3 regions of the Paenibacillus sp. ACRSA genome follow, and region 2 is predicted to be linked to each of the others. Evidence: a T-box and tRNA genes for the amino acid it is inferred to sense, from the RefSeq annotation. Region 2 holds a T-box; the other regions hold tRNA genes.

Region 1 (10,474 bases), on a different contig from region 2:
AGCAATATCGGAATATTTGGGCAAAATGTTGGGAAGCAGCGAGACTGAGGCTGTTACCGTAAGCCATCGCGACGCTGACCGGGATCGTCATTGAAGAGGGTGAAGGGATGAAAGAAGCCGGACCACGAAGAGAACGTCCGAGAATTGTAGTCATGGGCGGAGGAACCGGATTATCCGTGATGCTGCGCGGTTTAAAAGAAAAGCCGCTAGACATCACGGCCATTGTCACGGTTGCTGATGACGGTGGGAGTTCAGGCATTCTACGCAGTGAGCTGCATATGCCGCCTCCGGGCGACATCCGTAACGTACTTACGGCGCTAGCTGACGTAGAGCCACTGCTTTCGGATATGCTGAGTTATCGTTTCAACACAGGCGCGGGGCTTGCAGGCCACAGCTTGGGGAATTTGATTTTGGCGGCAATGACAGATATATCAGGCGACTTCGTAACCGCAGTGCGGGAACTTAGCCGCGTGTTTGCTGTTCGGGGTGAGGTACTTCCCGCAGCCGGTCAGGCGGTTGTGCTACATGCTGAGATGGAGGATGGATCGATTGTTACAGGCGAGTCCAAAATCCCTGAAGCAGGTGGACGCATTAAACGTGTTTTTCTTGAACCGGATCACGTGGAGCCGTTGCCAGAGGCTGTAGAGGCTATTCGTCAAGCGGATGCGATATTGATCGGGCCAGGTAGTCTGTATACGAGTATTCTTCCGAATCTGCTTGTACCCAAATTAGCTGAAGCTGTCGTTGAGGCTGACGCAGTTAAAATGTTTATATGCAATGTTATGACACAGCCAGGAGAAACCGATGACTATACCGTGAGTGATCATCTCAAAGCGATTCATGAGCATATAGGTCATCAGCTCTTTGACTATGTCATCGTTAATAATGGTGAAATTCCACTGCAAGTTCAGAATAGATATGCAGAAAAAGGAGCAAAACCTGTAGTATTAGATATGAATGTGCTGAAGAGTTCTGGATATCAGGTTGTCGCAGATACGTTGGTGCTATTCCGTACCTATCTTCGTCATGATGCCGACAAGCTCAGCCATCACATCTATCAACTGGTACAAAATTGGATGTTACGGAAGAGGTGAAGTCCCATGTCGTTTGCAGCACAGACCAAAAAAGAATTAACGATGATTGAGAGTGAACCGTGCTGCGAAAAGGCGGAACTTTCAGCCCTCATCCGTATGCTTGGTGCCGTGCAGTTATCGAATAAAAAAGTGATCTTAGATATTTCGACGGAGAATGCCGCTATCGCTAGACGGGCATACTCTCTGCTTAAAAAGCATTTTCAAGTGCATACGGAATTGCTTGTCCGCAAAAAAATGCGGCTGAAAAAGAATAATGTGTATATTGTTCGTATTCCGACCATGGTACAAGAGATTTTAAAGGATTTGTACATCGTATCCGAAGGCTTTATGTTCACACCAGGAATTAATCAGGAGCTGCTTCGGAAAAACTGTTGTAAACGAGCTTATCTCCGCGGTGCCTTCATGGCTGGTGGCTCGGTGAATAACCCTGAGGGTTCCTCCTACCATCTGGAGATTGCATCTATGTATGAGGAGCACTGCCAAGCCTTGGTTGATCTAGCTAATGAATTTCATCTTAATGCCCGGTGTATAGAACGCAAAAAAGGATTCATCCTATACATCAAGGAAGGCGAGAAAATTATTGAGCTGCTCAGCATCATTGGTGCACACCAAGCTTTGTTTAAGTTCGAAGATGTTCGTATTATGCGCGACATGCGGAATTCAGTGAATCGGATCGTCAACTGTGAGACGGCGAACCTGAACAAAACCATTGGAGCTGCTGTAAGACAGATCGATAACATCAAGCTTTTGCAAAAGGAAGTTGGCCTAGAGTCCTTACCTGAGAAGCTACGTGAAGTGGCTGAAGTGCGACTTGCCCATCCTGATATTAACTTGAAGGAAGTTGGCGAGTTGTTAAAGGGAACAGTCAGTAAATCTGGGGTGAACCATCGTTTGCGTAAAATTGATGAGCTAGCCGAGAAGGTTCGTAATGAACGGATGGGGTAGGCTGTTAGAGGCCGGAGCTCTTACTTAGGTTAGATTTATTCGTATTTTAAACCGTTGTTGGGCAACATTAACTCATGTGCAGAGAAGCGGGGATTGGCGTCCTGAAGTGTGATTCCGTGTCAATATAATGTCCTTGATTGGGAGTTCATACCTGACTGGTTTTTTTCTTCTAGTGTCCTGCACGGGTTAATGGTATAATGTTATATAAATATAATTGTGTATTTAATGTCTAGATTTCATAATAGGGGGTAAGTTTCTATGACAAAGCACCCGGTAGTTGTCCGTTTGAAAACGGGTCTCCATGCCAGACCTGCGGCACTGTTCGTTCAAGAGGCGAATAAGTACTCATCTGAAGTGTTCGTCGAGAAGGACGACAAGAAAGTAAATGCAAAAAGTATCATGGGGATCATGAGTCTTGCAATCAGTACAGGTACGGAAATCCATATTAGTGCTGAAGGCGCGGACGCCGAACAGGCTGTAAACGCTTTAGTTAGTCTGGTTAGCAAAGAAGAGCTTGAAAACCAATAAGATATGACTGAACGAATGAAGAAGTCCCGAAAGGGGCTTTTTTGCGTTTAAGAGTCAAGCAATGCAACATTTTGGAATTTGCTCCGTCTGTTAAGGTATCAAATCACTTTGAATTTGAGATGTTAACTACAAGGAGGCTACGGTCATGGGTAAAAAATGGATGAGACCGCTTGGTGCGGTACTGGTGGCAAGTACATTATTGGTTGGAGGAACAGCTTGGGTTGCTCCAGGGAATTACGCATATGCAGCTGAGGTTCAAGGTGTACAGCAGAACGTAATCAATGTTGTTGGTAAAGGTGAAATTCAGGTGAAACCGGACATCGCTTATCTATCCATCGGGGTAAATAGTACAGCGGAAACAGCGGCATCAGCTCAAAAAGCAAACGCAGCTAAAATCCAAAAGGTAACTAATTTGCTGAAGAATACATGGAAAATCAGTGAAAATGACATTCAAACAAGTCAATTCTATGTGCAGCCTAACTACACATACAGTGAAAAAGATGGACAGCAAGTGAAAGGGTACACAGCTCATCACACATTGACAGTAACCTATCGTGAGATGGATAAAATCGGTGAGTTGTTGGATGCAGCTTCCCAAGCTGGGGCGAATAACATTGAAAATGTAAGGTTTACTGTAGAGAATCCAGAGAACTATGAATCTCAAGTGATTGAGAAGGCTGTAGCTAACGCGGATGTAAAAGCTGGAGCGATTGCGAAGGCAGTTAAACGTCAGTTGGGGGCAGTATTATCTGTGAGCCAGCCTGATGCTAACGTGCCTGTATTCTATGCATCGGAGAGTTTGATGTCCAAAGCTACGGATACCGCAGCGGGTACTGAAATTGAAACCGGTCAGGTTAAAGTAAGTACAACACTAAACATCACATATGAGATGAAATAAGACGTTGTTCATATTTAGGTATTTTGTATAAACAAGCGACCACCTGCTCTACGCGGGTAGTCGCTTTGCTTATTTTAATATTGCAGATGAGATCTACATTGTTTTGCCCATGATACGGCTTAATGGGTTAGTGTATTGCAAGTGGGAGAGATTCATTTGCGTTCATCGTGAAGTTTTAAGTGGATTGCTAATAGACTTAGAATCGATTAGGGTCAAAGACCGGTAGTTGTAGCTTATATGACAGATACACCTCCGGATTGTAAGGAATGGCGATGGTTGCTACTCCGTTTTCTAATACATCGGTTGGTATAGCAGTGGATGTTGCCTCGTATCTATTGAGCATATCCACCGGAATGTCCATTAGCACTTTGCTGTAATCGTTGCTTAATATCTTCACATGGAGCATTCCTCCATTATTCTTATAATTCTGCATCCGAATTCGTAACGTGCGATTGTGATTCAACACAACTTCTATATTACGAAATACAGCGCGATCAGGATTGCTCATCTCGTAAGGTTGAGTACCTACAAAAGAAACAGATTCCCCGGCTACCTGCTTCACCTCTTCCACAGTTGCTCGATAAGCGAGTGGTGCAGGTGTCATGGCAGCATCCGTTTTACGTTCCTCATCACTGAATTGTAGCTCGGTATTCATGACATGTTTGCTTGCGATGGATACTTTAAGTCCAAGATCCTTGTTCCATTGCCCCAGTGGAAGATAAACCTTACCCCCGACAACCTGTTGCTTGCTTTGACTCACGGCTAGCTTACTGGTTCTGCTATTCCGCTCAAATAACAGGTCTCCCCCTTGAATTTCATATTTAATATGGAAGGCATTCGTGAACTCCTCTAAAGGAACATAATATAAGCCGTTCATGTAGAACGTAGGTTGTCCGTTATAACGAAGCACGCCTTCACCAGAGGTGATTGCTACAGGTAGTGTTAAAAAGAACATGCCTTCATAAGAGAAGGAGTCCCAATAATTCACCCAATCTCTATATTGACTATACTCAATCTTAAAGTGTTTTCCTTCCGGAATATAGTAGAAGGAAGGTGGGTATGCCTGTGGGTTAGAGAAATAATAATCGATGACATACAAATCATCTGAGGCCCATTGTATTCCTTCCACGCTCGCCCGGTACAAGCTTTCGTAGGATCGAACCTGCTTCAATGTTTTGAGATCATATACAAGCACCTTGCTTGCCTTGGTTTTCTTGATTCCTACCGAGGGATCAGCGATCAGTACCAAATACTTAAGATTAGGTGAGACGAACGTTTTTACATCTCTGACTTCGCCTTTAAAAAGTGAGGTCGCTTTTCCGCCGCGAATCCCCTCTACAACCGCACGGTAGGTCTGTTCTTTATAAGTGCTGGTCCACTTAATTTTTGTGTCTCCTGCCATAAACGTCTTACTGGAGACAGGCTGTTTGGTGTCGTACACGATGTCATTTTTGGTTACTTTCACGGGGCTACCCTTTAATCCGCCAAATAAGAGGGTAAAGCAACTGGTGAATTTTGCGTCAGGGCAGTATACACCAAGAGGTGTGGACGAAGTTGAACGATTTGTACTGAATTTAGTATCTGTCACATCTTGGCTCGTAATAATACTGCCATTGGATAAAACTCGTTTGTTATCTACAAGGGAATAGTACTGGGTATCACCGTTATCCGATCTTACGGAGTACAGCCCTTGTTTCGCCCAAAGTTTGAGCCATTTGTTGGATTTAATCTCTGTGATTTTGCGAAGCTTAATGGAGGCATAGTCATATTCATAAATGACGGCACCTGTGTTCAGGTAGGCTAATGTATAAGCCTTCAAACCTTGGGTGGTGTCTACGACAACACCATCTTGTTGGTTGAATCCGTTCGTCGATGTGAATCGATATGAAGAGGGCTGCAACGATGAGTCAGTGAAATCATACTCGTTAACCTTTTTCATACCTGTGTCATAACTAATTACCGTTGTCCTTACAGTGACCTGCTGTTGTCTTTCATCAAATATGTAGGTTGTGCGGTGTCTTACTTTTTCCTTGCTACCTTCTGTAGCTGCTGCTGAATGTCCAGTCTCGGGATGAATTGTGAGCAATAGGGAACAGATCAACAACAGGGCAATACATTTCCTAATAATCATACGACGTTTCCTCTTTCCTCTTCATATATTGTCTTTTTTTCAAGATGTGTGCGGGTTAACCCTAATTCATAATATCGGTGAGTTTATTGATGTTGTTTAATGAATTATTGGACGGGCTGAATCCTGTTTATCGTTCATTTGGTATCTTTTTTGTAGATATGTTCGTGACAAAACGGTCATTTTCGGTGCAATTTATTTCAAGTTAATCGTCAAGATTGTAACTGGAGCTGTAAACCTTTCCTCAAATGGGTTAATTATAATAAAGAGGTGAGCGTATGAGGCGTTGTCGTTCAAAATACATACGCAATGAACCCTTAGTGCGAATTTAGAGAGGAGTTTTTATATATGACATCATGGAAGAAATGGACAAGTGCGTTGCTGGCAGCTGGAATTATTGTAGGTAGCGGAGCAGGGTGGCAGGAAAGTTCGGTTCAAGCAGCTTCTGTCTCATCTAAAGTGACGGCACCTATTGAAGTAACGCTGAAATCCGCAGGTAAGACGCTGACTCAAAAAGGGCTTTTGCAGGGTGGATCTACATGGGTATCTCTAACTGCGGTCAAAGATGTTGCAGGTGGAACACTAACCTATGATGCGAAGAACAAAGAGTATACGCTGACCGCAGCTAACAATAAGATGAGAATTAGTCTAGCTGATGGATCACCAATGCTTAGAGTGAATAACTACTATCCCGGCGTTGAGGCGAAGTTGATTCAAGGGCGGTTATACATTCCTTTCTCAGCGATGAGAGATTATCTGGGTGTTCAGGGAAGCTGGAATGGGCAAGCGAAGACGTTAACACTTAGCAAAGTGAAGCAGAACAATGTAACAGTGAAAGCAGCTACGGTGAAAGCGACTGTCAAAAATGCTGAAGTGGATATCCAATATCCGCAGGTAAGTGGACTCGCGAATGATAAAGCTCAAGCGGCAATCAACAAGGTACTGAAGGATGAGGCTAATGCATTTGTAGCAGGCTTCAAGAAGCAGGTTTCTGAGAATGGGGCTGCTACTGCGGATCGCCCATATGCTTTTGAGAGCACATATGTTGTGACATATAACGAAAATGGCGTGCTAGGACTCATTACACAGCGCTATGAGGACTACGCGGGAGCTCATGGCATGACGACCCGTTCAGGACACACATTTGATCTGGGAACGGGCGAGGAACTGACGCTGAATGATGTGTTACAGAACAATGCATCCATGCGTGAATCTCTTGGCAAAAAAGTAGGCACACAGCTTAAAGCTCGTGGCGGTTATCTGGACGGATATACAGGATTGAACAAAGATCAGGACTTCTACGTTACGCCAACAGGTATAGTCGTGTTCTTCCAACTGTATGAGTACACTGCGTATGCTGAAGGGTTCCCTGAGTTCCCATTCACGTACAAAGAAGTGCTTCCTAAAGGTGCAACGCCATTCAGTGGAGTAGCAGCTGAAAAGTAAGAGCAGAAACGTTATCATATGTTCAATAATTATTGGATGTATCACGTATAGAACAGAAGTTTAACGACGCGTAGTTGCAGTTGCTATCATCATAAAATCACAAAAAAATCCCACCATTCGTAGAATGGTGGGATTTTACTAGTTCATAGTTAGAAGCCAAGAAGGCTTCAACTCATGACTTTATAGGTGAGTTCACGATTATACGCCTTCTGAACCTACTCTTTCGATAACTTTATCAATGATACCATAATCGGCAGCTTCAGCAGCACTCATGAAGTAGTCACGATCTGTATCTTTCTCGATACGCTCCAGGGGTTGACCGGAACGCTCGGAGATGATGCGGTTCAATGTGTCACGCATTTTCAGAATGCGACGAGCACGAATTTCGATATCTGTAGCTTGACCTTGTGCTCCACCAAGTGGTTGGTGAATCATGATCTCACTGTTAGGCAATGCAAAACGTTTACCTTTGGCACCCGCATTAAGCAAGAATGCACCCATGGAAGCTGCCATACCTACGCAGATTGTAGATACATCTGGTTTGATGAATTGCATTGTATCGTAAATGGCCATACCGGCTGTGATGGATCCGCCTGGGCTGTTGATGTATAAGTGAATGTCTTTCTCTGGATCTTCTGCAGCCAAGAATAACATCTGTGCCATAATGGCATTCGCCACAACGTCATTCACGTCGCTGCCAAGGAAGATGATACGATCCTTCAGCAATCTGGAATAGATGTCATAGGCCCGCTCACCGCGGTTGCTCTGTTCAACGACCATTGGAATATAACTCACGTGAAAAACCTCCTCGGAAATGTAAATGTTAAATTGGTGTTTATATTTAAACTGTTACCGTATTACCCACATCATAAACAATTCCAAACAAAAAGTCAAAGAAAGTCAAACTAACTTTGAAAAAAAAGAAACCTTTCCGGTTTCATTGGTTAAAAGGGTTATGTACTACGAAATAAGAATGGCGCGCCCGCCAAGAATCGAACTTGGATCTCAGGCTTCGGAGGCCTACGTCATATCCATTGGACCACGGGCGCACATGAATGGTTGGCTACTCTTTCGTAGCACGAATGCTTGCACACAAATGAGCTTCAAATATGTGACAGCATTAATGATTATATCTTAAGCGTGGTTGAAATGCAAGCAAATGATCAGCCTCATAGTTTGGAATACAACGAAAATGATCATGATGAAGATAAGTGGATAAAGAACGCATTTAAGTACATGCTATAAGAGGTTTTGCACATGTTGAGCAAGTTAGGAATGGAGCCATATATAGATGATAATTTAGACTTTCTTCTATATGTAGTGTGAAACAGATTCAACGCCTACTAGAAGCTCAAGATTGTGAAAATAAGCGCGTACAAGCTTAAAGAAACGTTATGAAATGGGGCATTTGAAACACTTGCATGTCGCGTCAGTTTTAGGTAGAATAGACGTGGGACTTAAAAAGTTAACCCGGGACATTTTGAGGCCATGAAAGAGAGCTTGGAACGAGAAGCTTGCGGGAGTGGAAAGCATGCGAAAGATTTTAGAAGTGCAAAAGCAGCTTCTGCCTGATCTCATGGATGTCTTGAAGAAGAGGTATACGATTCTACACCAGATCATGTTATCGGATGTGATTGGACGAAGAACGTTAGCTAATTCCATGCAGATGACCGAGCGGGTTCTGAGGGCTGAGACCGATCTATTAAAGGCTCAGGGACTTATTGAAATTGACAGTACAGGAATGAAGATCAGCGAGGCAGGTCATGATTTGCTGCAGCAGTTAGAGCCCGTCGCCAAAGAGCTGTTCGGATTGTCCGAACTGGAAGAGTGCATCAAGCAAGCCTACGGTCTGCAAAAGGTAGTCGTTGTTCCTGGCGATTCGGACGTATCTCCATTTGCCAAACGGGAACTGGGCAAGGCCGGAGCAAAGGCTCTTGGCAATATTATGAATGATAACGACGTTGTTGCCGTAACTGGCGGTTCAACAACGGCTGAAGTTGCAGAGCAGCTTAATCCGCCAACACCACTCAAAGGTGTCTGGTTCGTCCCTGCACGCGGTGGACTAGGAGAAAGCCTCGAAATTCAGGCCAATACGATCGCATCCACGATGGCAAAGCGGGTAGGAGCACAATACAAACTCCTGCATGTACCGGATTTGCTTAGTGACCATGCCTATGAATCCCTTGTTCAAGATCCGGGTGTCCAGGAGATTCTGCAGCTGATTAGACAATCGCGCATCGTTATTCACGGAATCGGTGATGCCGTGGAGATGGCACGGCGACGTAAACTTGCTACAGAGATCGTGGAAGAGCTTCAGGAGCAAGGAGCCGTATCGGAATCATTCGGTTATTATTTTAATGATCAGGGTAACGTGGTTCACACCATGCTTACACTCGGCATGCGACTTCAAGATATCGAACGAACCGATGTAGTGATCGGGATTGCGGGTGGCAAAAGCAAAGCGGCTGCCATTCACTCCGTGCTTAGATTCGGCCAGGAAGATATATTGATTATTGATGAGGCTGCTGCCAAAGTCGTCGTTGCCGAACTGGAATAAGAATTTGTTTTTTAGAACACTTCAAATTTGTTGTCTTGACGGACTTCACGGTCTGTCTTGAATATATAGCTTCATAAAAAAATTCAATCAAAACTTGGGAGGAACTTACTCATGATTAAAGTAGGTATTAACGGTTTTGGACGTATTGGTCGCTTGGCATTCCGTCGTATTCAAAATGTAGAGGGCATTGAAGTTGTAGCAATCAACGACTTGACTGATGCTAAAATGCTGGCTCATTTGCTTAAATATGATACAACTCAAGGTCGCTTCGATGGCGATGTTGAAGTACATGATGGCTTCTTCAAAGTGAACGGCAAAGAAGTTAAAGTATTGGCTAACCGCAACCCAGAAGAACTTCCTTGGGGAGACCTCGGTGTAGATATCGTTCTGGAATGTACTGGTTTCTTCACAACTAAAGAAGCTGCTGAGAAACACTTGAAAGGTGGAGCTAAGAAAGTTGTTATCTCCGCACCAGCTACTGGCGACATGAAAACCATCGTTTACAACGTAAACCATGAAATCCTCGACGGTACTGAAACTGTAATCTCCGGCGCATCTTGCACAACGAACTGCCTGGCACCTATGGCAAAAACGTTGCAAGACAAATTCGGAATCGTTCAAGGTTTGATGACTACAATTCACGCTTACACTGGCGACCAAAACACGTTGGATGCTCCACACCCTAAAGGTGACTTCCGTCGTGCTCGCGCAGCGGCTGAAAACATCATCCCTAACACAACTGGTGCTGCTAAAGCAATCGGTTTGGTTATCCCTGAACTGCAAGGTAAATTGGACGGTGCAGCTCAACGTGTACCAGTAGCAACTGGTTCCCTGACTGAGCTTGTAACTGTATTGGGTAAAAAAGTTACTGCTGAAGA
Region 2 (10,474 bases):
TTGCTGTTATTGACCCTCGGGACGTTCTATTATGGGCTGACACAAGGCAATATGGAAGCATATTTGGAGGCGTTCAGCCAATCCTCATTTGTACACATAATGACTATTGATTTTGTCATACTGTCCCTGCTATCTGTGCTTGCTATATATAGAGATGCCGTAATTAGTAGACGTTCACAGGCTTGGGCTTGGATCGGTCTTGTTCCACTGGTCGGGTCGGTAGTATACCTTTTAACGAGTAGCAGACAGACTTAAGCAGTAAAGTGTATAAAGGGCATCGCTAACCGGGAAAAGGAAACTTATGAATTATTGTGATGAATAATTCACTACATGAATTGAATTTCGTTTTCCTTAGTTGCTTCCAAAATGAGTTACTTCAAAAAATAAAAAAACAATAGGAGAGGATAACGATGGAGAACACTTTTCCAGCATACGTAGTTCGAAAAGAACAAGATGGGGAGGTCAAGGCTTCTATAGAACAGCTTAGAAAAGAGGATTTGCCTAACGGAGACGTTACACTACAGGTTCAATATTCTAGTGTCAATTATAAGGATGGACTTGCTACGATTGAAAAAGGAGGCGTTGTACGTGAATATCCTATAGTGCCGGGCATAGACCTCGCGGGAACTGTGGAGGAATCTGTGAGCGGACGATTTGCCCCAGGTGACCGTGTAATCAGTACGGGGTATGAGCCGGGAGTATCTCACTTTGGTGGCTATAGCCGGTATGCACGTCTCCGTAGTGAATGGCTGGTTCCACTGCCACCAGGTCTCAGTGAAAAAGAAGCCATGGCGATTGGAACAGCAGGTTTTACCGCAGCACTTTCTGTCGATGCCCTGGTTCAAGCGGGTGTAACCCCTGAGATGGGCAAAATTTTGGTGACAGGTGCAACGGGTGGTGTGGGGAGCATGGCAGTAGCCATCCTAGCAAAGCTAGGATATGAGGTGACTGCCAGCACAGGCAAAAAGGATAAGCAAGAGCAGCTGCTTCGAGATTTAGGTGCTTCACACATCATTTCACGAGAAGAAGCAGACAAGCCAGCCAAAGGCGCATTAGGCAAGCAATTGTGGGCAGGCGTAGTTGATCCTGTTGGAGGCTCAGCGCTGGCTGAACGGTTAAAACAGATCCGGTACGGGGGAGTGGTTGCCGTTTCGGGATTAACCGGGGGAACAGCATTTGAGTCGACGGTGCTTCCGTTTATTTTACGAGGCATTCAGCTCAGAGGTATTGATTCGGTATATTGTCCTATGGAACGTCGGGAACGGTTATGGAAGCTGCTTGGTGGTGAGTGGAAGCCAGATCGTGCACTTGAACTAGGCATTCAAGAGATTACATGGGATCAGTTGCCTCAGACATTGGGAGCAATTCTGCAAGGAGAAGCTGTTGGGCGCACGGTTGTAAATACAATGGAGACATCAATTTAATTATTGAAATTATCGAATAAGATTCGATTCTCTTAGACATGCTAACTCTACCATACGATGTCACAGCATCGTGACGGAAGGGAAGAGTAGCGTGGATACTACAACTCAAGGTCGATCACCTAAAATGAAGCCATATGCACTTGCACGAACAAGCCTCATGTTAGCATTAAGCATTTCGCTGCTCGCAGGTTGTTCATCATCCTCCATATCACAGGAACGCAAAATCTATTCGGGGCAGGCCACGAATGAAGGGAATATCCGTGCACAATCGCAGGGGCATGGTCTGAACGGAGCTTTTATACAAGAGTTGGATCAAGCGTTCAACGAAAAAAGCATAAAGCTGATGAATAACATGTCTGCTGATGACGGTGAGGGTGGAATTACGTATATGTATCTGCTGAACGGAAGTGGACGGCATGTTGTAAAAGTTCATATTTTTGGCGATGATCATACGCGGACACTTCGAATGAAAGAAATGTATGGCAACGCTGAGGATCAGGCTGTATTGCAGAATGTATTAGGCAAAACATCGATTCGTAGTAAAGGATATGTATCTATGGTCTACACTGCTTCAGGTGGGCAAAAGGATGTCTATGAGGATAAAGTGTTGCAGGTGTTCGATCATATGTTATATAAGTTGGACTAAAATATGACTGTCTCATTCATTTCCGTGTGAACATTACGTTGGATTGACCGCACATAGCTCGGATGACGTAATTAAAAATAAAACAAAACAATGAAAACCCGTCTGAGCGCTCAGACGGGTTTGTATATTTCTCGCATTACATGTCGTAACTCAGGCACAACGAGTTTTTCCATAGCCAGCTTGACAGCTCCTCTGGAACCTGGCATAGAGAACACCGCTGTACGTCCGATTGTTCCTGCCACCGCTCGGCTGAGAATGGCTGCAGAACCAATATCCTCCGTGTAACTTAGGAAGCGGAAAATCTCACCAAAGCCCGGTAACTCCTTGTCTAGCAGTGAGGACACAGCCTCATACGTTGTATCCCGAGGTGCAATTCCAGTTCCCCCACTAAGCAGCACGGCTTCTACATCATCGCGAACAGCCGCATCCTGCAGGATAGCTCGAATCCGATCGGATTCATCGGGTGTGATAATGTAGTCGATAACTTGGTAGCCCGCTTCAGATAAGAGCTGATGCATAAGCTGACCACTTGTATCAGTATCCTTCGTCCGAGTATCCGAGACCGTAACAATCATACATGAAACCGTGTTAGGGGCTTCCTGACGATGTTGTTCCACTGAATTAATCATCTTAAATGATCCTCCTCATTTCATGTCTCCATAGCATAGACGATCCAGCGAAAACAGGCAATGCGAAGCGGACAGGATTATGTACATATTGCAAAGCTAATCCGACTTGGTGTACACTCGCTAGGGCGTGTCTGAAAACTCCGAAAGACACAGATTTTGCCGATTTTTCGTTCCAAGCCAGGAAGTTTTCCGCAGGCGTGCCGGTGCACGTCAAGGGAAAGTGACGCAGCAGGGGGCGAAAAGGCGGTGAAAGATGCACTTCAGCGAGTTGTCAGACATGTCCTAGGGTAGAAATTGATCATATTTTGATGGTCAGGCTAAAGAGGTGTATAACGATGAATGAAACGCTTGTAAAAGATCAATCCATCCCTGTATATATATTGTCAGGCTTTCTGGGAAGCGGTAAAACCACGCTGCTCGTTCAACTGATCAAACATTGGCAGCAACAAGGACTACGCCCTGCTGTGGTCATGAACGAGTTAGGTGAAGTGAATTTAGATGGACAAGTTGTGGATTCCTCTGTTCCGATGACCGAAATGCTCGGTGGATGTATATGCTGTACGGTACGCGGAGACTTAGGACTACAGCTTGCAGAGCTGATACAGACAGAATCTCCTGATGTTATCATTATCGAGGCAACGGGAGCAGCCAATCCGATGGAGATTCTCGATGCTGTAACGGAAACGTCACTGTACATGCGCTTAGAGTTGACAAGCTTAATTACTGTAGTAGATGCTGCGCATTTGTCTGGATTATATCTTGAACAGAAAGGTCAGACATACAAGCTGATGCAAGAACAGATTCGCTGCGCGTCTGTATTGTTATTGAACAAGATAGATCGTGTGAATGAGCAAGAACTAGACAGCTTGAAGCAATTACTTGTGAAGTGGAATGCTTTTGCTCCGGTCATCCCAACCGTTAAATGTGAGGTCGATCTAGATATGTTGCTTCAAAGTGGCGCTGCTGTCCACGGAAGTGCATCGCGTAGTGAATCAGAGCACCATCACAGTGAAGGACAACATGTCCATACGGAAGCCTGTGCAGCACATGGATGTACCCATGGACAGCATAAATCATCGCCGGATAATCCGGTAGGACATGATCACTCACATGAGGATTCCGATGGTTCTCACGGTGATCATCCCCATGATCATAATGATGAACATAAGCATGGGATTAATGATCAGCCCCATCCGCATGCATCACATGAACATGTGATGGTGTACACGCATTATTTCAGTGCGCCGGTGAATAGTGAATCATTTGAATCCTTTGTGTCACAATTGCCTCGGGATGTGTATCGTGCTAAGGGAATTTTGACTTTTAGCGATACAGCCAGCCGATTTTGGTTCCAGTACGCTTATCGTGAATCGGACTACATGAAAATCACCCCTCAGGGCGATGTGCCTAATGTTGCGGTGTTCATCGGTGAGCATTTTGATCAAACCATTATCCGAAACCAGTTATTGGCACTCGAAGCGGTAAAAACAGTGTAATGATTCAAGGGTCCTCCAGGCTGGGTATTAAGAAGCATAGGAAACTTTGCCTGGGAGGTAACTTTAAATGACACAACAACAAATTCAACAATGTATTGATGCTTGCCTGGAGTCCATGAATGCTTGCAACGTAAGTTACATATCAAGCTTGAAAGAATATGATCTAGCCATGTTGCGTGATTGCATTCGTTTGAGTCGAGAATGTGCAGAGATCTGTGGGTTTGCTGCACAAGCGATGACACGTGGAAGTGATTTTATCGCTGAGATTTGCGATTTATGTGTAAAAGCATGTGAAGCCTGCGCTGCGGAATGTGAGAAGCATAGACATGATCATTGCCAAGCCTGCGCGGAAGCTTGCCGTAAATGCGCAGAGGCGTGCCGCATGATGGCGGTAGTCGTGGCATAATGGTACGTGAATAAATAGCAGATTAGCCTAGTCCCCTTAAAGCAAATAACGTTTGCAGAGCATCTATGTAGATGTGTAAACGTTATCTCTAAAGGGGATTTTTGATGAGAAACGTTGAAATTTTGTAGACCCATTATGCATCTAGAGCATCAGTCGTACGAGATTGTACAACGAAGATAAAGTATTGGAAGTAAGGTTTACCAGTTGCCAAAGCAGGTATCAGTCTGTATAATGATGGCAATGAATTGAAACTTACCAATATCTGTGATCAGGAGAGTAACCAGACCCATACATGACAGCGAGCCGGAGCGGGTGGAAGCCGGTATGAAATGATCTGTGTGAAACGCACCTGTGAGATGGTTGTCCGAAGTGATGTTTACATGTCTGCAGTATTGTAACTCATCAGTTTGAGGGTAATCCGGCATGCGACCGTTAATCGCACCGAGCGGAACAGTAGTAGGACGAATCATTCGTGTACCTAGATACTGTTCACTTAGAGTGGTACCGCGGGAACTGTGAATAATAGCTCTCGTCTCTTGTTATAGGAGACGAGGGCTTTTTTTGTTTTGTAATTTACGTATATTTATTAATGATCAAGGAGTGTTTTATATGTTGAAAAAGCAGGCCGCTTCACATATTGCCCCCGTAGCAGGGCTCGAAGAAGCAGAGGTGTTCAAGCTTTTGGAAGTACCGCCGCAACAGGAGATGGGGGATATTGCGTTTCCGTGTTTTGTGTTAGCTAAGTCGTTGAAAAAGGCTCCTGTAGCCATCGCAACGGAGATTGCGAGTGCATTGCAATCGGATATTCTGGAGGCTGTTCCAGCAGGGCCGTATGTCAACATCCGATTTAAACGGGAGAAGCTGGCAGCGGAGCTGCTGCAGGAGTTGGGGCAGCCTGGATTTGGCAAGCTTGAGGAAGGTAATGCTGCTCGTGTTGTGATTGATATGTCCTCTCCCAATATTGCCAAACCGTTTGGCGTCGGACACCTGCGTTCAACGGTCATTGGGGCTGCGTTATATCGTCTGTATAATGAAGCGGGTTATACCCCGGTGAGTGTTAATCATTTGGGGGACTGGGGTACCCAGTTTGGGAAACAGATTGCGGCTTACAAACGGTGGGGAAACGATGCTGCATTACAGGCAGAACCAATCCGCACTTCGCTTGAATTATATGTTCGTTTTCACGATGAGGCTGAACATGATCCCTCTTTGGAGATTGAGGCAAGAGATTGGTTCCGCAAGCTTGAGCAAGGGGATGAAGAAGCTAAGCAGCTATGGGCTTTTTTCGTTGAAGTAAGCATGAAGGAATTCGATCGAATGTATGAGCGGTTAAACGTTCAGTTTGACCACACACTTGGTGAGAGTTTTTACAACGATAAGATGGGTGCAGTCGTAGATGAACTCCGAGCGAAAGGATTGCTGGAAGAGAGTGATGGAGCACTTGTGGTGCGCCTGGAAGAAGAGAATATGCCACCTTGCTTAATTATCAAAAAAGACGGAACAACGATCTATCCAACAAGGGACTTAGCTACGGCAATATATCGGCATGATGTAATGAAAGCAGACAAGATGTTGTATGTGGTCGGAGGTGAGCAGAGGCTGCACTTCAATCAGGTGTTCGCGGTGTTATCCCGGATGGGTCATGACTGGTCTGCGAATTGTGAGCATATTCCGTTTGGTCTCATGCGTTTCGAAGGACGGAAAATGTCTACTCGTCGTGGTAAGGTCGTCTTTTTACAAGAAGTATTAGATGAAGCGGTCTCCCGTGCAATGCAGATCATACAGGAGAAGAACCCCAACTTGCCTAATCCACAGGAGGTGGCGGAGGCAGTGGGTGTAGGGGCAATCGTATTTGGAGATCTAAGCAACAATCGCCTGAATGATATCGATTTCTCTTTGGAAGATGCGGTGAGCTTTGAAGGTGAGACGGGTCCATATGTGCAATATGCCTATGCTCGAATTAAAAGTGTGCTGGCTAAGGCGAGAGAAGTTGCCGAAATGGAGAAGGGTCTTGAAGAGGAGCTAACAACGATTGAACGCGAGAACAACAGCACGAAGCAGAAAGTAACCACGAGTGAACCAACTTGGGCGTTGTTAAAACTGCTGGCTCATTATCCTGAATATTTGAGCAAAGCCGTGCAACGCAGTGAGCCTTCCGTCATTGCCAAATATGCAATTGATGTTGCACAGGCATTTAACCGGTTCTATCATGCAGAACGGATCGCAGACGCACCACTCGAAGAGAGAGCTTTCCGGTTAACGTTAACCGAACGTACGGCAGAACGTTTGGCACACAGTTTGAACTTGCTAGGTGTAAAAGCACCAGAACGGATGTGATAATTTGGTGGGTTGGAGGACAAATACACGTTATAAGAACACAACCAACGTAGAGGAAAAGCAGACATATCATTCAGGAGCCGAAGGGGTTTTGCTTCAACAGGTAAGTAAACGTCTGGGCTCAGTTCAGGTGTTGAGAGAGATTAGTTTCCATGTAGCTGTAGGGGAGTGTGCTGTGTTAGTTGGTAGAAATGGTTCAGGCAAAAGCTCACTCCTACGAATGTTAGCAGGAATGACCCTGCCGAATTCGGGAAGCATGCAATCTTCCTTTAAGGGTCGAACAATGCTCGCCATTGATGGGCTTCCTAAGCTCCCCTTTACGGCTAAAGAGTACCTCATGACAATGGGAAGGATTCATGGCATTCGCTCCGCTGTGCTAGAACAGCGCATCAAACAATGGAGCGAACGATTATACCTGGGTGCAGCGATCGATCAGCAGCTCCCCATGTTGTCTAAGGGCACGCTTCAGAAGGTAAACTTAATTCAATCGCTGCTGCCAGGTCCAGGTGGACTTATCCTGTTGGATGAACCGTTGTCCGGCCTGGATCATGCGGCACAGGAAGCCATCGTATCACGGTTACAACAATGGAAAGAGCAAGGGACAACGATTATAACGGCTTGTCATGAACCCTTAATCATAGAACGTATGGCAGATCATGTGATCGTTCTGCAACATGGACAAATTCTTCGTCATTGGAGACAGTCCGATTTGGAATGCATTGGTCAACCTGACATGCGAATCCAGAGTGTAATGAGCCATGCGGTAGATTCGGGACAAGTAGATCAGATAGTGAACGCTACTGGACAACTAGGTGTTCGATCTGTTCATAGCTCTCGTGCAGAACGACATGAGGATATCGTACATAACGAATGGGTGTGGGATTGGAGAGTAAGTCGCAGCTCTGCAGACCAAATCATTGCACAGATTGTTGCTTCAGGTGGTTCCATCGTATCTGTTCAGCAGGATAAGAGTTTAATTCAGATGGAACGTTTGTTAGAAGGGGACTCACCTACCCAAGCGATAGCAGATGAAAAGGATACTTTATCTCTTGATGCTCCATCCGCTGCATCTGTTGTTAAGGAGGATGCACAATGAAGTATTTAATCAAGTACTTGTTACAACAGAACATTCGTTCACAGAAATACCTCTCACCTGTCGTGTTTTATACGATCGTTATGTTGCTTATATACTCATATAAACCTAATCCAGTAGCGGATAGTTATGGGGTAACAGCCATGCTGCTCTTTTTTGGATCAGCCTGGTTAGGTCTAACTGTTATGAACGCCGAACCCCCGGGTCAGATCCAATTATTGGTGCTCCATACGGGAAGTAGGCGAAAGGTAGCTATTGGGCAATTGGTCTGTGCAGCGGTTATGCAATTGGCCATGACCTTGATTACGATTGTATATCCTATCATTACTGGCATGTTTGAGAGGCAGCCGACCACCTCTGAATGGATCGTTGCTTGGTGTGGACATCTTGTGTTAGCACTGCTTGGCCTTAGCATCAGTGTTTTCTTTCAGAACGCATACATATCTCGGCTCAGCTGGAGCTTACCCATTTTCATCGTTGTGTTACTATCATCATTCGTACAAGTATCGTTATCGGAGCGATTACCCGAATCACTTCAATGGATATCGTACATACTACCACCTGCTTTCTACCTTGTTCAAAAGATGATGTTGTTTGATGGGGGCGGTTTAGGTCAGATTGTTCTGGTCTGCACATGGTCGGCAGTATATGCAATGTTGCTCTTGAGTACTCATATTTGGCTATCTGGTAGAAGGGATCTACGGAGTTAGAAGCCGTCCTCACCGTTAACTTGAATGTTAGTCCCGGTTTGGTTACGATAGAGGGACTTATAATGGAGTAACATTTACGGAGATGAGGGGGCGCTCGCTTATGCACAACACAGGCATGAAGAATGGTGACATGCTGGACAGCGAACACTCCAGAGAATTGTTTGCTTATTACGGGTTAGCGGTTTATTATGGACAGTCCCTTGAACAGCAGTTGGTTAATCTGATCTTATTAATGAAATTATCGCAGGGAAAAGTGATGACAGATGAAGATCTGGAGGATCTATACGAGCGGAAAATGAGCAGTTCATTGGGGCAGCTTATCCACGAAGTTCGTCATCACTTTACGTTCTCGGATGACGAGACCCGGCAATTAAACGAACTATGGCAACAACGCAATAGTATCGTGCATCACTATTTCAAGGAACGAATCCATGAGACATTTAGCCCTGAAGGGCGATCAAGGATGATTAGTGAATTAGAGGATTTTAAGAACCGTGCGCAAGAACTTGAAATGACCCTGCAGATTTACACGGCTGCATGGATTGCCCAACTTGGTCTGGATGCGGAGTCTGCCGCAGCATTGCAACGGCTTGAACGTATGCATGAGGAGAGCGTGCATTGTCGTTCAACCGAAGAGGATGAGGCATTGTGACAAGAGGAATGTCAGACAAGAGGAAGCCAAAGTTGAAGCGAATGATACTAATCTTCTTGGCATCCATCGTTGGTGGTGGATTCGTATGGGCTTTTATCACGGCTTGGCTTATCACGACGTATAGCGAGCAGGCATCAACACGTATTTCGGATGCGGCTATTATACTTGGCGCAGCAGTGGTAGGGAATGAACCTTCACCGGTATTTCGCGAACGTATTGAACACGCCATAGTGTTGTATCGTCAGGGTGCAGTAAGTCAATTGCTGTTCACTGGTGGTGCAGGCAGTGTGGAGCAGCGTTCGGAAGCTGAGGTTGGACGTGATTATGCTATAGCACATGGAGTAAATCCGGCAGATATTCAGCTTGAGACACAATCGCGCATTACAGAGGAGAACTTTAAGTATTCAATCGGTGTCGGAGAGCGAGCTGGCTTCCACACGTATACGATTGTAAGTGATCCTTTACATATGAAACGAGCGATGATGCTTGCCAGCGGTTTGGGCATGGATGTTGTGCCTTCTCCAACACTTACGACAGCTTACCAGACGTGGCGCAGCAAGCTTCCTTTTCTATTGCGAGAGACGATTATATACATGGGATACGTATGCAAAGGTTGGATAGACAATCCGCAGCAGCCATAAGGCTTTTGCGGATTGTTTTTATTTTCCCATATAAGTATGACTGTTTGGACAAGTGCAATTGGCATTCAGGTTCCTGGATAATTAATCGCCGCACTTATTAGAGCTGCTACGCTAAACCCGATAAGCCACCAGGGCCAACGAACCTTACGTTGTCTTCGAGTAGCTTGGTTTAAACCTACGAGTCCAGACAACAATACGATAATAGCTAAGGAAGTACCCACAATCCAACCGATGCTCATAACCGTTTCCTCCTTCTATAACGAATGGGGTGAATACGTACCTATGGTGAATCGTCCACCTCGAACTTGTGCGTGAATAGGGACGGATGCATTCCCATAGATGTGCTCTCCACGATCCAATTGAAGGGGGAACTCACTCTGTAATGCGCCTCCGACATGCTTACACTGCAATCGGAATCCTTCGTTTGGGTTAGGAACTCG
Region 3 (10,474 bases), on a different contig from region 2:
GGGAAGATATCCGTTTGATCGATAGCTTCTGTGTATGCTTCAGGAAGCAAGATGTCAATCGCTTCTTGATACAAGCTTTCCACACCAAAACGAGCTTCAAAGATTGGACGTGGCACTTTACCTTTACGGAATCCAGGTACATTCGCTTGTTTAACTACTTTATTAAAAGCTTTGTCGAGTGCTTCAGTTACACGATCTGCACCCACTTCAACTTCAAGAACCCCAAGGTTCTTCTCTATCTTTTCCCAAGTTGCTTTCATTGTATACTTTCCCCTCCAAAATTCACATGTTCACGTAGGCAATCACGTACAAAATAACCATTTTAGTATAAACAAGATTACATTCTTTTTCAAGGGGAATCCCTTGATGCCGTTTGAGGAAAACGTTTCCCGCCCTTTTTAGCCGTCCAAACCGGCAGAAACAAACTGTTTCATCGAACGATATGCTTGCTCCAAACGGAACCGCATAGATCCCGTCACGGCATACATAGAGCGCGTATCTTCTTCATTATGTGTGCCGCTTAAACTATCCGCAACAGTCATATGTAATGCTGCAGCCCAAATGTCCGTCATGGAATCATTTTCCTCCAGCATGGATTCATAATCACGCGTACCATACACCGCCATGACAAATTGTATCCACAATTCCTGGGCAAAGTAAAATAGCGTAGGTTCATGAACCTCCGTCTGATCCGCTACCCTTTCCAAAATACGAACAATCTGAAGCGGAAACTCTTCTGGTCGCAGAGGTACTGTGTCAATCTCCACTTCAACCTGTTCCTCATTTCTGGTAAATATGACTTCACCATGAGCACCGCGACGCCGCAAAGTCTGCAAGACACGGAATTGGAGCAATGGATGAAGCGACTTATCTTTCAACCAGCTCGTTAGTGCTTCATCAATCTCCGGGAGATCAAGATAGGCGAGTTGTTCCAGCGCTAACATCGTTTGTTCAGAAAGAGGTTCCTCCATAACTGTTCGAAGCAGCTTATCTGCATAACCATCATCCTGCTCCAGCTTGGACTTAGCATGCTGACGTGCCATATCCTCTTCGCTAATCTCCTCTTCTTCCCGCACCTCTCCAATGACTGGAGATTCTTCCCCATAATGAGGGAAAGCGGCCTGAAGCCATTCAAGCAAAGCCCGCCATTCATCATAATGCCGTTCTTCCTGTCCCTGACATTGCAACAAAAAACGGAGCAATGAGATGGCTTCACTATACCGTTCATTTTCTAGCATCACCGTCAATTGAATCTGATAATAGTCCAACGTTTTGGGAAACAGCACGATATTATTGCTGTCGGTTTCCGGGGTCGTGGATTCCTTAATAAGAGCACCTCCTCTATATTTTGATTTTTCATATGGAAACGATGATAAATAGATGTATCCACATTTTGCATCACTCGATTGTCCTCTTATGGAATTCACGGAATCAAAATCCAGACGAACTGAATCACCTTGAACTACACCGTGCTCATCGAAAAAACGCTTAGCATGTGTTGCAAAAGGCTCGTATATTAAGCAAAAAGCGATCTATTTTCTGAGTTCTCCTGATATTCTAACATAACCTGAATTATAATAAAAAAAACACATTAGACGCCAAATTTCATATACAAAAATAATACGTTAATAAAATGTTTGATATTCATCATTATTTATGATAAAATCATTTTTGCTTGAAAAAATTCATGTCTCAGTAGCTCAGCAGGATAGAGCAACGGCCTTCTAAGCCGTCGGTCGGGGGTTCGAATCCCTCCTGGGACGTATTAAGAAAAACTTCCTTTGGGAAGTTTTTTTGCGTTCAGGGGATGAGAACCCCAATGGTTCGTCGGAGCATCCACTTCGGAAGAACCACTTCGCAGTCTCGACTTCAAGGAGAGTATCCCTCCTGGGACGTATTAAAAAAAACTTCCTTTGGGAAGTTTTTTTTCGTTCAGGGGATTCCCTTCCGATTGGATTGTTCTGACTTGACACAAAGTGTTATGCTTGGCGAATGGATATGTAACAATCCATACATATTAATTATCATTCTTTAGAAAAAATAGGAGATCTAATTATGTCATCTTCAACACAACAACACTCGTCAACACCTGACGAAACTAATCATTCCACTGTATCCAAAAGATACGGCTTATTGTTAGCAGGCATTATCGTTATAGCTGCAACGATGCGTTCCCCTATCACAGCAACAGGTCCCGTTGTAGAAATGATCCGGGCAGATACAGGGATCGGACATACGTTGGCAGGCCTCCTAACCTCGCTTCCCTTGCTAGCTTTTGCAGCAGTATCTCCGTTTGCACCCCGCTTAGCTAAACGATTAGGAATAGAATCGGCACTGTTGATGGCTGTGCTCATCGTAACGATAGGTGTGCTTTTACGACTGTTACCCTCGGTTGTTCCTCTGTATATTGGAACTGGTATTTTGGGGTGTGGCATCGCGTTAAGCAATGTATTGTTACCGAGTTTAATCAAACGCGACTTTCCACTCCGGGTAGGGATCGTGACCGGGTTGTACTCCGTTTCCATGAATATATTTGGCGCAATCTCTTCAGGTGTCAGTGTACCCATCGCCGGAGCAACCTCTATGGGCTGGCGTGCTTCGTTAGGCATATGGGCAGTGTTATCCTTACTAGCACTCCTTCTGTGGCTACCTCAAGTTGCCGTGGGACGTCAACGCAGGCTCTTCGTTGCTTCTTCGAGCGAAGGCACACCTGTGCGTCTCCGAACTTCTTCCCTAGCTTGGTTTATCACCTTGTTTATGGGACTACAATCATTAATATTTTATACAACAATTACTTGGCTTCCAGAGATTCTCACCGAGCAGGGTTTCAGTGCTACATCAGCAGGCTGGATGCTATCGCTTATGCAGATGGTTAGCGTACCAGTAACCTTTATTGTTCCAATCCTTGCCGGCAGAACTCAAGATCAACGTATACTGACAACCGTAACGTGCTCATCGTTAATTGTTGGTTACACCTTATTGTTAAGCGGAGTTTCTTCCCTAGTGACGATAGGTGTCACATTGGCAGGAATAGGCGCAGGTGCTTCGTTTGGATTGGTGACCATGTTCTTCGTCCTTCGTACAAAGGATGCAAGACAAGCGGCCAATCTATCTGGTATGGCTCAATCCTTCGGATATATGCTAGCGGCAGTTGGTCCATTACTGCTAGGTATGCTTCATGACTGGACGAAAGGGTGGACTTTCCCTTTATTAGTTCAAATGATCCTTGCCGTTGGTCTGTTAATCGTAGGCATTCAAGCTAGCAAAAATCGAATGATCGGTTAGTTTCCCCATGAAACGAATCATAGGCTAGACTCAATGACTAACTAAACCACAAGCATCCTTTGTCTTCTCTGTTCAGTAGAATGATAACTAAAACGGCCTCCACCCTATAAATATGGGATGGGGGCCGTTAAAGTACATCCAAATTCCTTCATTAATACATTCTCAAGCAATAAACTTTACTTTACCTTACTTCACTGTAACCGTAATTGTATCCGTGCTAGTCACTCCAGCTGCATTGATCAGCTCTGCTCGATACGTATATGTGCCTGACGCCTTACCAGACAATACACTTACAGCGCTTTGAGCCTGAGGCGTTGCCGCTTTGAGCTCTTGTGTATCGATCAACTCATCATTTTCATAAAGGCGGTATTCAGTGGCATTGGTTCCCCACCACAAGTTCATCGTTACTTTATAGTTGCCATCTCCATCCCAGTTATCTTGGGAAAGGACTGCTTTTCCTGGCGATGCATTTGCAACCCGCACAGTCAGCGTCTGACTCCGAGTTGTTCCCTTATCATTTGTGAGCTCAGCTACATACGTATATGTGCCATTGGATTTACCCGTAATTTTCGTCTGAGCAAACTGTGCCAAAGGAGCATTGTACGTCAACTTTTGCGTGTCAATTAAAACTCCATCTTCATATAACTTGTAACTAGTTGCGTTCTCGCCCCACCACAAGTTCATGCTAACTGTGTACGTACCTTCCAGTAGACCGTTGCCACCACCGTTATTGTGAGACAATACAGGTGTTCCAGGTGCTCCTGTTGCAGGAGTTTCCGGCTCAGTCTCTGTTGATTGAATTGTCAGCGTAGTCGTCGCTGTACCAGAAAGCCCTTGTTGGTCTTTAACCGTCAATTCAACGGTATATTCACCTGCAGCACTATCCTCCAACGAAAGATTGAAGCCACCATCAGCCTGTATTTCAAATGCATCCTCTTTAACAATCGAACCATCTTCCTTTTTCACCACATACGTAGCTTCCAAGGAAGCCGCTGGATCAAAATCAATGTTCCAGCCATTCGCAAGTGCATCTGCAACCCGGAAATACAAGTCTTCTACACTACCGTTAATGACAACAGACTCATCTTGTTTAAATTCCAACGTCTCTGGTGCAGTCACAATAGGAGCTGTTTTCTTCACCAAAAATGGAGGTGTATCTTCTTTATACGTCTTACCATCAGCACCAAGTGTAGTGATATCCACCGTGTATAAACCATCCGGTATTTCAGTCACTTCATCGGTAACATAATCAGAATAGTTACCACTCCATGCTAGATTATATCTAGCATTGGCATTGAAGTTGAAATAGTTTCCAAAGATAGATCCGATGTATCCATCTTCATAATATCCACCCTCTGGATCAAGACCATCATAGATTTCAATCAATGCAAACGTCATTGGATTATAAAATTCCATGGCTACATTAAGGGTGTCTAATGTTCCATCAGCCTTCAATGGATAATGGAATGGATTTTTCACATTACCTGTAACTGTTTCAATGTACTTAACCCCACTCAACGTAACATTGAAATGAGCTACATATGGCACTGTAAAAGTATTCGTTCCATTTGATAATTCAATATACCCTTGCGCCTCTGTTACAGCAGTAACTCCTTGAGGAACGGTAATTGTAACCGCCAGCTCTTCCTCACCATTCAGTGTGAATGAAGTCTTGTCTACAGCAACGGATACGCCCGGAACTGTACGAGTTGGATTAACATTGACTGTGTAATCACCACCACTACCGTTCAATGCTTCAACTTTAATCGTTTTGGTAACTGTCTTTTCATCAGTTCTCAAAAAGTTACCATAGTTAATACTTCCGGTGATATTCTCTTTTTCGACAAGCGATCCACTTTCTGTATAATGTGTTACATCCAGCACTTTAACCAGCGCTACAGGATCAATCGTATTTACAGCCTGGATACGACCTGCACCTTGATCAAACACATCAAATTGATTTGTATCAAGCACCTTACCATTGTTCATAAGTGCAACTTTGATATCAAATGGCGTCCAATCTGGATGTTTCTCAATCAGCAGTGCAATAAGACCTGCTACATGCGGTGTAGCCATACTTGTACCTGTTTTACGATCATAAGCTTGTGTGTAGTCTGCATCAGGCTCGTCTTTGCCGTAAGCAGGAATTGTAGATAGGATGCTTGTCCCCGGAGCAACAATATCCGGTTTGATATCCAGCGTTACCTTCGCTGGGCCACGGGAACTGGATGAATTCATTTCATCGCCTGGTGTTTGATCACGTTCGAAATCACTAAAGCTTACTTGAACGGGTTGTCCCGCATCGAGTGCTGCCTTGATGACCTCTCCATCTTCTTTCGTCATACTAAGTGTTGGAATAAGCTCAAAATTATCTCCCAGGCTTACCCCAATTGGCCCTGGAATATTGTTATATACAATAACAGCTACGGCTCCAGCCGCTTTAGCATTAGCGATCTTCTCAACAAATGCCAGTTCACCACGTTGGATCAGTGCCACTTTTCCTGTAAAATCCTTACCTTCAAACTCAGCCGGTTTACCAAGCCCAGCGAATTCCAACTTATAATCATCAGTCAAAACTGATTCAGGATCTGCTGACAAACTCCAGCCCATCAGATCCAGTCGATACACTGACTCTGTAACAGCTAGCGGAGCTGTTTCCGTTGCAGTCGGAGCAATAACCGATTCCTCTTCAACTGAAGCCGCAGCTTCATTTGAAGCTTCTTCTGTCACAGAAGGCGAAGCTGGTTGATCATTATTTTCTGTGGCAACATCTTCTTCATTTAACGCCTCAACATCAGAAGTTGCTTCTGCTGCACTTCCATCTGGCTCTGAATTAGTAGAAACCGTTTCGTCAGAAGTTATGGACTCCTCACTTGCTCCACCTTGTTCAGGAGCAGTCACGACCACTTCTTCCTCAGGGGTAGTTGTCTGTGTGTCTTGTTCTTGAACAACAGGCACTTCTATTTCAGGCGCTGTTCCTAGTTCTGGAGATTGCTCTAACTCAGGTTGTTGCTCTGGCAACGTTTCTTCGCCCACTTCACCGATTGCGAAATGAGTATTAGCTGTAATTAGCTGGCTAGGCCCTGTAGAGTTACCAACCGTAATTGCCATAGCCGATGCGCCCGGAGATCCGAGTGTATAGCGATTCGGCCCATCGTTACCACTTGCTACTACCGCTGTAACACCAGAAAGCATTGCATTATTAAGAGCTACAGATGTAACATAACTTGGGTCATTCGCTGAATTACCCAAAGAGAGGTTAATAACATCCATCCCATCTTGAACTGAACGGTCTATTCCTCCAAGTACCCAAGAGGTTTGTCCACTGCCGTAAGGCCCCAGAACACGATAAGCATATACATCCGCTTCTGGAGCAACGCCAACAATGCCATAATCTCCTGCTTCACGCGCTGCAATTGTACCCGCTACGTGCGTACCATGAGAAGTGTAATAAGCACTGCCATTAGCATTGAACTCAGGCTGTCCAGATGCTTTCCATTCTTGATAGGTCGCTTCATACGGATCACTATCGTTGTCTACAAAATCCCATCCACCCTTGTAAGCTTCTTGCAAGTTCGGATGTTCGTAATCGATCCCTGTATCAATCACGCCCACTTTGATGCCATTCCCCTTGTATCCCAAATCCCATACTTCAGGCGCACCAATAAAAGGAGTAGTGTCTTTCATATACGGATTCACTTCATCCGTTTCTGGGGTAACTGTAATCTCCAGATCCGGATAAACGCTGACTACACCAGGTATGCGAAGCAATTGTCCCAATTGGTTCCCTTTCACTTCAATAGCTACACCATTCAGGGCATATGCGTAATTTTCCAATACTTCATGTTTGATTTTTTTCTGAGTGAGGCTATGTACAAATGACTGTTGTTGCTGCTCGACTTGAGTCACAGCCTTTGTTTCCATAGAGGAGGTAAAAGATTTTCCTTCGAGGGTTGATTCACCTTGCGCTACAGCGACGGGTTTATCGGAAAGCTCAACGATGACTCGTGTATTCTCTCCGCCCAGACCTTCCAAGCTTTCATCCAAAAATGGATCTGCTGCAAGCCTAGCCTCTCGCCCTGCAAGAATATCCCTCCACTGTTTCGCTTCGGCCTTGCTTGGCATATTCTCAAGCAGAACAACTGAATCTGCGGGAGCGGCTCCAGCCGCTGGTAGAATAATAGAAAACATCATAAGAACACTTAATAACATGGATATCAATCGTTTACTCAAGGCTATGCCCCTCCTTTATAATGTGAATACCTCACCAAATGATGGGTTCCTGCGCTAGCAAGCACTGCAATACCTGCGACAATTTCACCTTCCAATCTGCAAGAGGATTGACCCTTGGTAAATTATTCTACCAAAATACCACATTTTCCTTCTAAATAATAACAAAAATGATATAGAAATTACTTATATGGTTCTTATGTACCTAAAAAATATTAAAATTGCATTTTTTGTCGAATCTATTCCATGCCTGTGGAACCAACAAACAAAAAGGATCAAAAACCTCTAACAAAAGAGGTATTTGATCCCTAGTCATCGTTAAAAATCCTACATATAATGTTCTACTGCTAAAATTATCATTTCTTCACACTTTAATTCGCATAACAACTTAAATATCCTCATTTTTTAACTAATAGGTTTCACTGCTTCCACGCGTAAACGTTTATAATCAGCATAAATTGCGTCTTGTTTCCAGAGTTTTGGCACAACAAGCTTACTTGTCTCAATGCAGATCTCATGTATCTGTTCTGAATGCAGCCCATCAAAATAATCTCCGCCAAATTGAGATAACCAGCCCTCGATTCCCTGTTCTCCATCTGACAGCTTAGTTGGTCGGTCATAATGATAGGCCTGTCGCACCATAAATCCTTGTTTCTCCAAAAGTGAGCTATACGCTCCGATCGTTGGAAAGTACCACGGATTTCTATCCGATGCATTCATACCTGTGCTGCGCTCTAACACCTCTTCCAATGCATGAATAATAATGTCAACATTCCCTTTCCCGCCAAACTCAGCCACGAAACGCCCTCCCGGCTTCAATGCATTCCATACACTGCTGACCACAAGTTGGGGATCACGCATCCAATGTAGAGCGGCGTTAGAGAAGATGGCATCAAAAAGCCTGTTTGTCTCAAAATGATGACCGTCTCCTTCCCTAAATTCAAGATGGGGATACTTGTCGCGCGCACGCTGAATCATGTCTGAGGATGCATCTATACCAACGGTTTCAACCTCGTACAAAGATATCTCATGTGTCAGGTCTCCTGTTCCGCAGCCTAAATCTAATATATATTCACCCTTCTTAGGCCGTAACCACGAAATGAGATTTTTGCCGTACCCCGAAACAAAAGCCAGTTTATTGTCGTATTCATCTGCCTTCCATTGATTCAATGATTGCATCTGTACCACCTTCGCTTTCATCGTTGATACACCTCATTGTGGCACAAAACTTCTTATTAGTTAAATATATAAACATTATATAATTGATAGGTTTAAACTATAATACACGAAGTAGTCGTGCCCTAACGAAGTCTATCCTCCGACGAACCATCGGGGTTCTCTTCCCCTGGACGCAAAAAAACTTCCCGAAGGAAGTCTTTTTTCTTACGTCCCAGGAGGGATTCGAACCCCCGACCGACGGCTTAGAAGGCCGTTGCTCTATCCTGCTGAGCTACTGAGACAAATATGTATTAAAAAATACCGCGTGATCTCTATTATACTCTCATTTCATTATTTTTCAATACTTTTATGAAAAAAATTAATAATTTTCATCATCAATGCTTCAAACACCTCGTTCGACCCTCACTTCCCATCTGTCTCTACAACAATTAACACATATGCAATTCGTTCAGCGAATACGATGGCAAAAAGCGGGCACGATGGATATCAGACCCCAACATCTTATGAAAAAAGCTTTAGATCGATTTATGACTTAACCTGATGGGTAATCCTTTGCATACATACTTATGAATGAAACGAATAAAGGAGAGATCTGCTATGAGACAGTTACTATCCGCATTATCCTATTTCAGCATTTTTTTTGCCCCTTTTCTGTTCCCGATCATTGTGTGGATTGTTGCACGGGATCGTTATATTGAAGGGCATGCCAAACGAGCCTTATTTTCACACATCTTCCCCTTTATTGCTGCTATTCCTTTGATTTATTTTTTCGTGACTGCCCAGAACGTTGCTTCCGCTTTTGGATTTGTCATTCTGTTCTTTATTATTTACGGCTTGAGCTTTGTGTACAATGTGTTCAAAGGAATTCAAGTGCTGCGCGAATATGCCTAAGCCACTTTGCCATATGGCTCGTAGTTATAAAGAAAAACCCGCTTAAAGTCAGCGGGTTTTTTGCTGTAATTCATTCCAGATTAGGCTTGACCAATTAAATACCTTTGTAATGTAGGACCGAGCAAGCCAAAAGCAAACAATTCACTTTGAAATTTAGCTCTATCTTCCGATGCAGTAGCTCCTTCACTATTCTCAAACGCCGTTTCTGTAGCATCCTCAAAGGCAGTGTGCATATTATTATTGTACCAATCCAGAACAGCATCAGAGTGGTTGCGGACGACACGCACGATCTCCAATGTATTCGTTGGAGCAGTTGCAGCTACATATACAAGCAAAGAAGGGTCTCCTGCATTTCCAGGTTGAACCTCCACTTCAGCACAAGCCAATCCATCTACTTCGGTTAATCTACGTATTTTAGCATCCTGAATTGCATACATTTCATATCGCGCTCCTTTGTTCATTCATGTACTTTGTTCAATGACAGAACGGGTTTCAGGCGTTCCTAACTGATAAATTGCCTGATACACCCGCTGTAGGGCTTCTTCATAAGCACGGTTCACAGATTCCTCAGGGGTGTCTGGCCAAGGGAATACCATTCCCGGAAAGGCCTCCTCCTCTTTTTCCTGCATTAATTGAAGAAGCCCTCTTAGATGCTCAGCCTCCTGAGGTGTCGCCTGAATGACCCACTCATAGCTTGATGAGTGCTGATCAGGCAACACGGAACGCCCAACCACGGACACATAATAGGTGGTACCTTCCATCATAATTCTCTCCTTCACAGCATGCTTGAGGCTGTTATCCCTATAGCTAGTTTCCGAAGAGGACAGACATTTTATGCCTACTTTCGGCATATATTTGTTACGACCTCTGACAAAAACGAACATATTTG

The links. A T-box is a leader RNA that pairs with one kind of tRNA and senses whether it is charged. The one in region 2 lies ahead of argS (arginine--tRNA ligase), so its partner is inferred to be a tRNA-Arg.
Region 1: it has a tRNA-Arg gene. The T-box ahead of argS (arginine--tRNA ligase) is inferred to sense a tRNA for this amino acid. The anticodon was not compared.
Region 3: it has a tRNA-Arg gene. The T-box ahead of argS (arginine--tRNA ligase) is inferred to sense a tRNA for this amino acid. The anticodon was not compared.

What each region holds. Positions count from the first base shown of each region.
Region 1 is NZ_JAKRNP010000010.1:113,954-124,427, reverse strand. It holds gene rapZ (RNase adapter RapZ) at 1-94, shown strand, start outside; gene MH215_RS23305 (gluconeogenesis factor YvcK family protein) at 108-1,094, shown strand; gene whiA (DNA-binding protein WhiA) at 1,101-2,039, shown strand; gene MH215_RS23295 (HPr family phosphocarrier protein) at 2,298-2,567, shown strand; gene MH215_RS23290 (SIMPL domain-containing protein) at 2,713-3,465, shown strand; gene MH215_RS23285 (hypothetical protein) at 3,662-5,596, opposite strand; gene MH215_RS23280 (stalk domain-containing protein) at 5,942-7,039, shown strand; gene clpP (ATP-dependent Clp endopeptidase proteolytic subunit ClpP) at 7,238-7,834, opposite strand; tRNA gene MH215_RS23270 (tRNA-Arg) at 8,014-8,088, opposite strand; gene MH215_RS23265 (sugar-binding transcriptional regulator) at 8,571-9,596, shown strand; gene gap (type I glyceraldehyde-3-phosphate dehydrogenase) at 9,708-10,474, shown strand, end outside.
Region 2 is NZ_JAKRNP010000002.1:563,961-574,434, reverse strand. It holds gene MH215_RS07540 (hypothetical protein) at 1-255, shown strand, start outside; gene MH215_RS07535 (acrylyl-CoA reductase family protein) at 411-1,424, shown strand; gene MH215_RS07530 (hypothetical protein) at 1,516-2,070, shown strand; gene MH215_RS07525 (MogA/MoaB family molybdenum cofactor biosynthesis protein) at 2,181-2,699, opposite strand; gene MH215_RS07520 (CobW family GTP-binding protein) at 3,035-4,195, shown strand; gene MH215_RS07515 (four-helix bundle copper-binding protein) at 4,263-4,601, shown strand; T-box leader at 4,857-5,141, shown strand; gene argS (arginine--tRNA ligase) at 5,211-6,938, shown strand; gene MH215_RS07505 (ATP-binding cassette domain-containing protein) at 7,030-8,034, shown strand; gene MH215_RS07500 (hypothetical protein) at 8,031-8,741, shown strand; gene MH215_RS07495 (hypothetical protein) at 8,842-9,393, shown strand; gene MH215_RS07490 (YdcF family protein) at 9,435-10,034, shown strand; gene MH215_RS07485 (hypothetical protein) at 10,100-10,273, opposite strand; gene MH215_RS07480 (DUF4097 family beta strand repeat-containing protein) at 10,289-10,474, opposite strand, start outside.
Region 3 is NZ_JAKRNP010000012.1:49,702-60,175, forward strand. It holds gene tig (trigger factor) at 1-260, opposite strand, end outside; gene MH215_RS24405 (hypothetical protein) at 399-1,238, opposite strand; tRNA gene MH215_RS24410 (tRNA-Arg) at 1,690-1,763, shown strand; gene MH215_RS24415 (CynX/NimT family MFS transporter) at 2,056-3,285, shown strand; gene MH215_RS24420 (S8 family serine peptidase) at 3,472-7,518, opposite strand; gene MH215_RS24430 (class I SAM-dependent methyltransferase) at 7,921-8,715, opposite strand; tRNA gene MH215_RS24435 (tRNA-Arg) at 8,902-8,975, opposite strand; gene MH215_RS24440 (magnetosome magnetite crystal formation protein family) at 9,292-9,585, shown strand; gene MH215_RS24445 (hypothetical protein) at 9,666-10,022, opposite strand; gene MH215_RS24450 (hypothetical protein) at 10,047-10,349, opposite strand.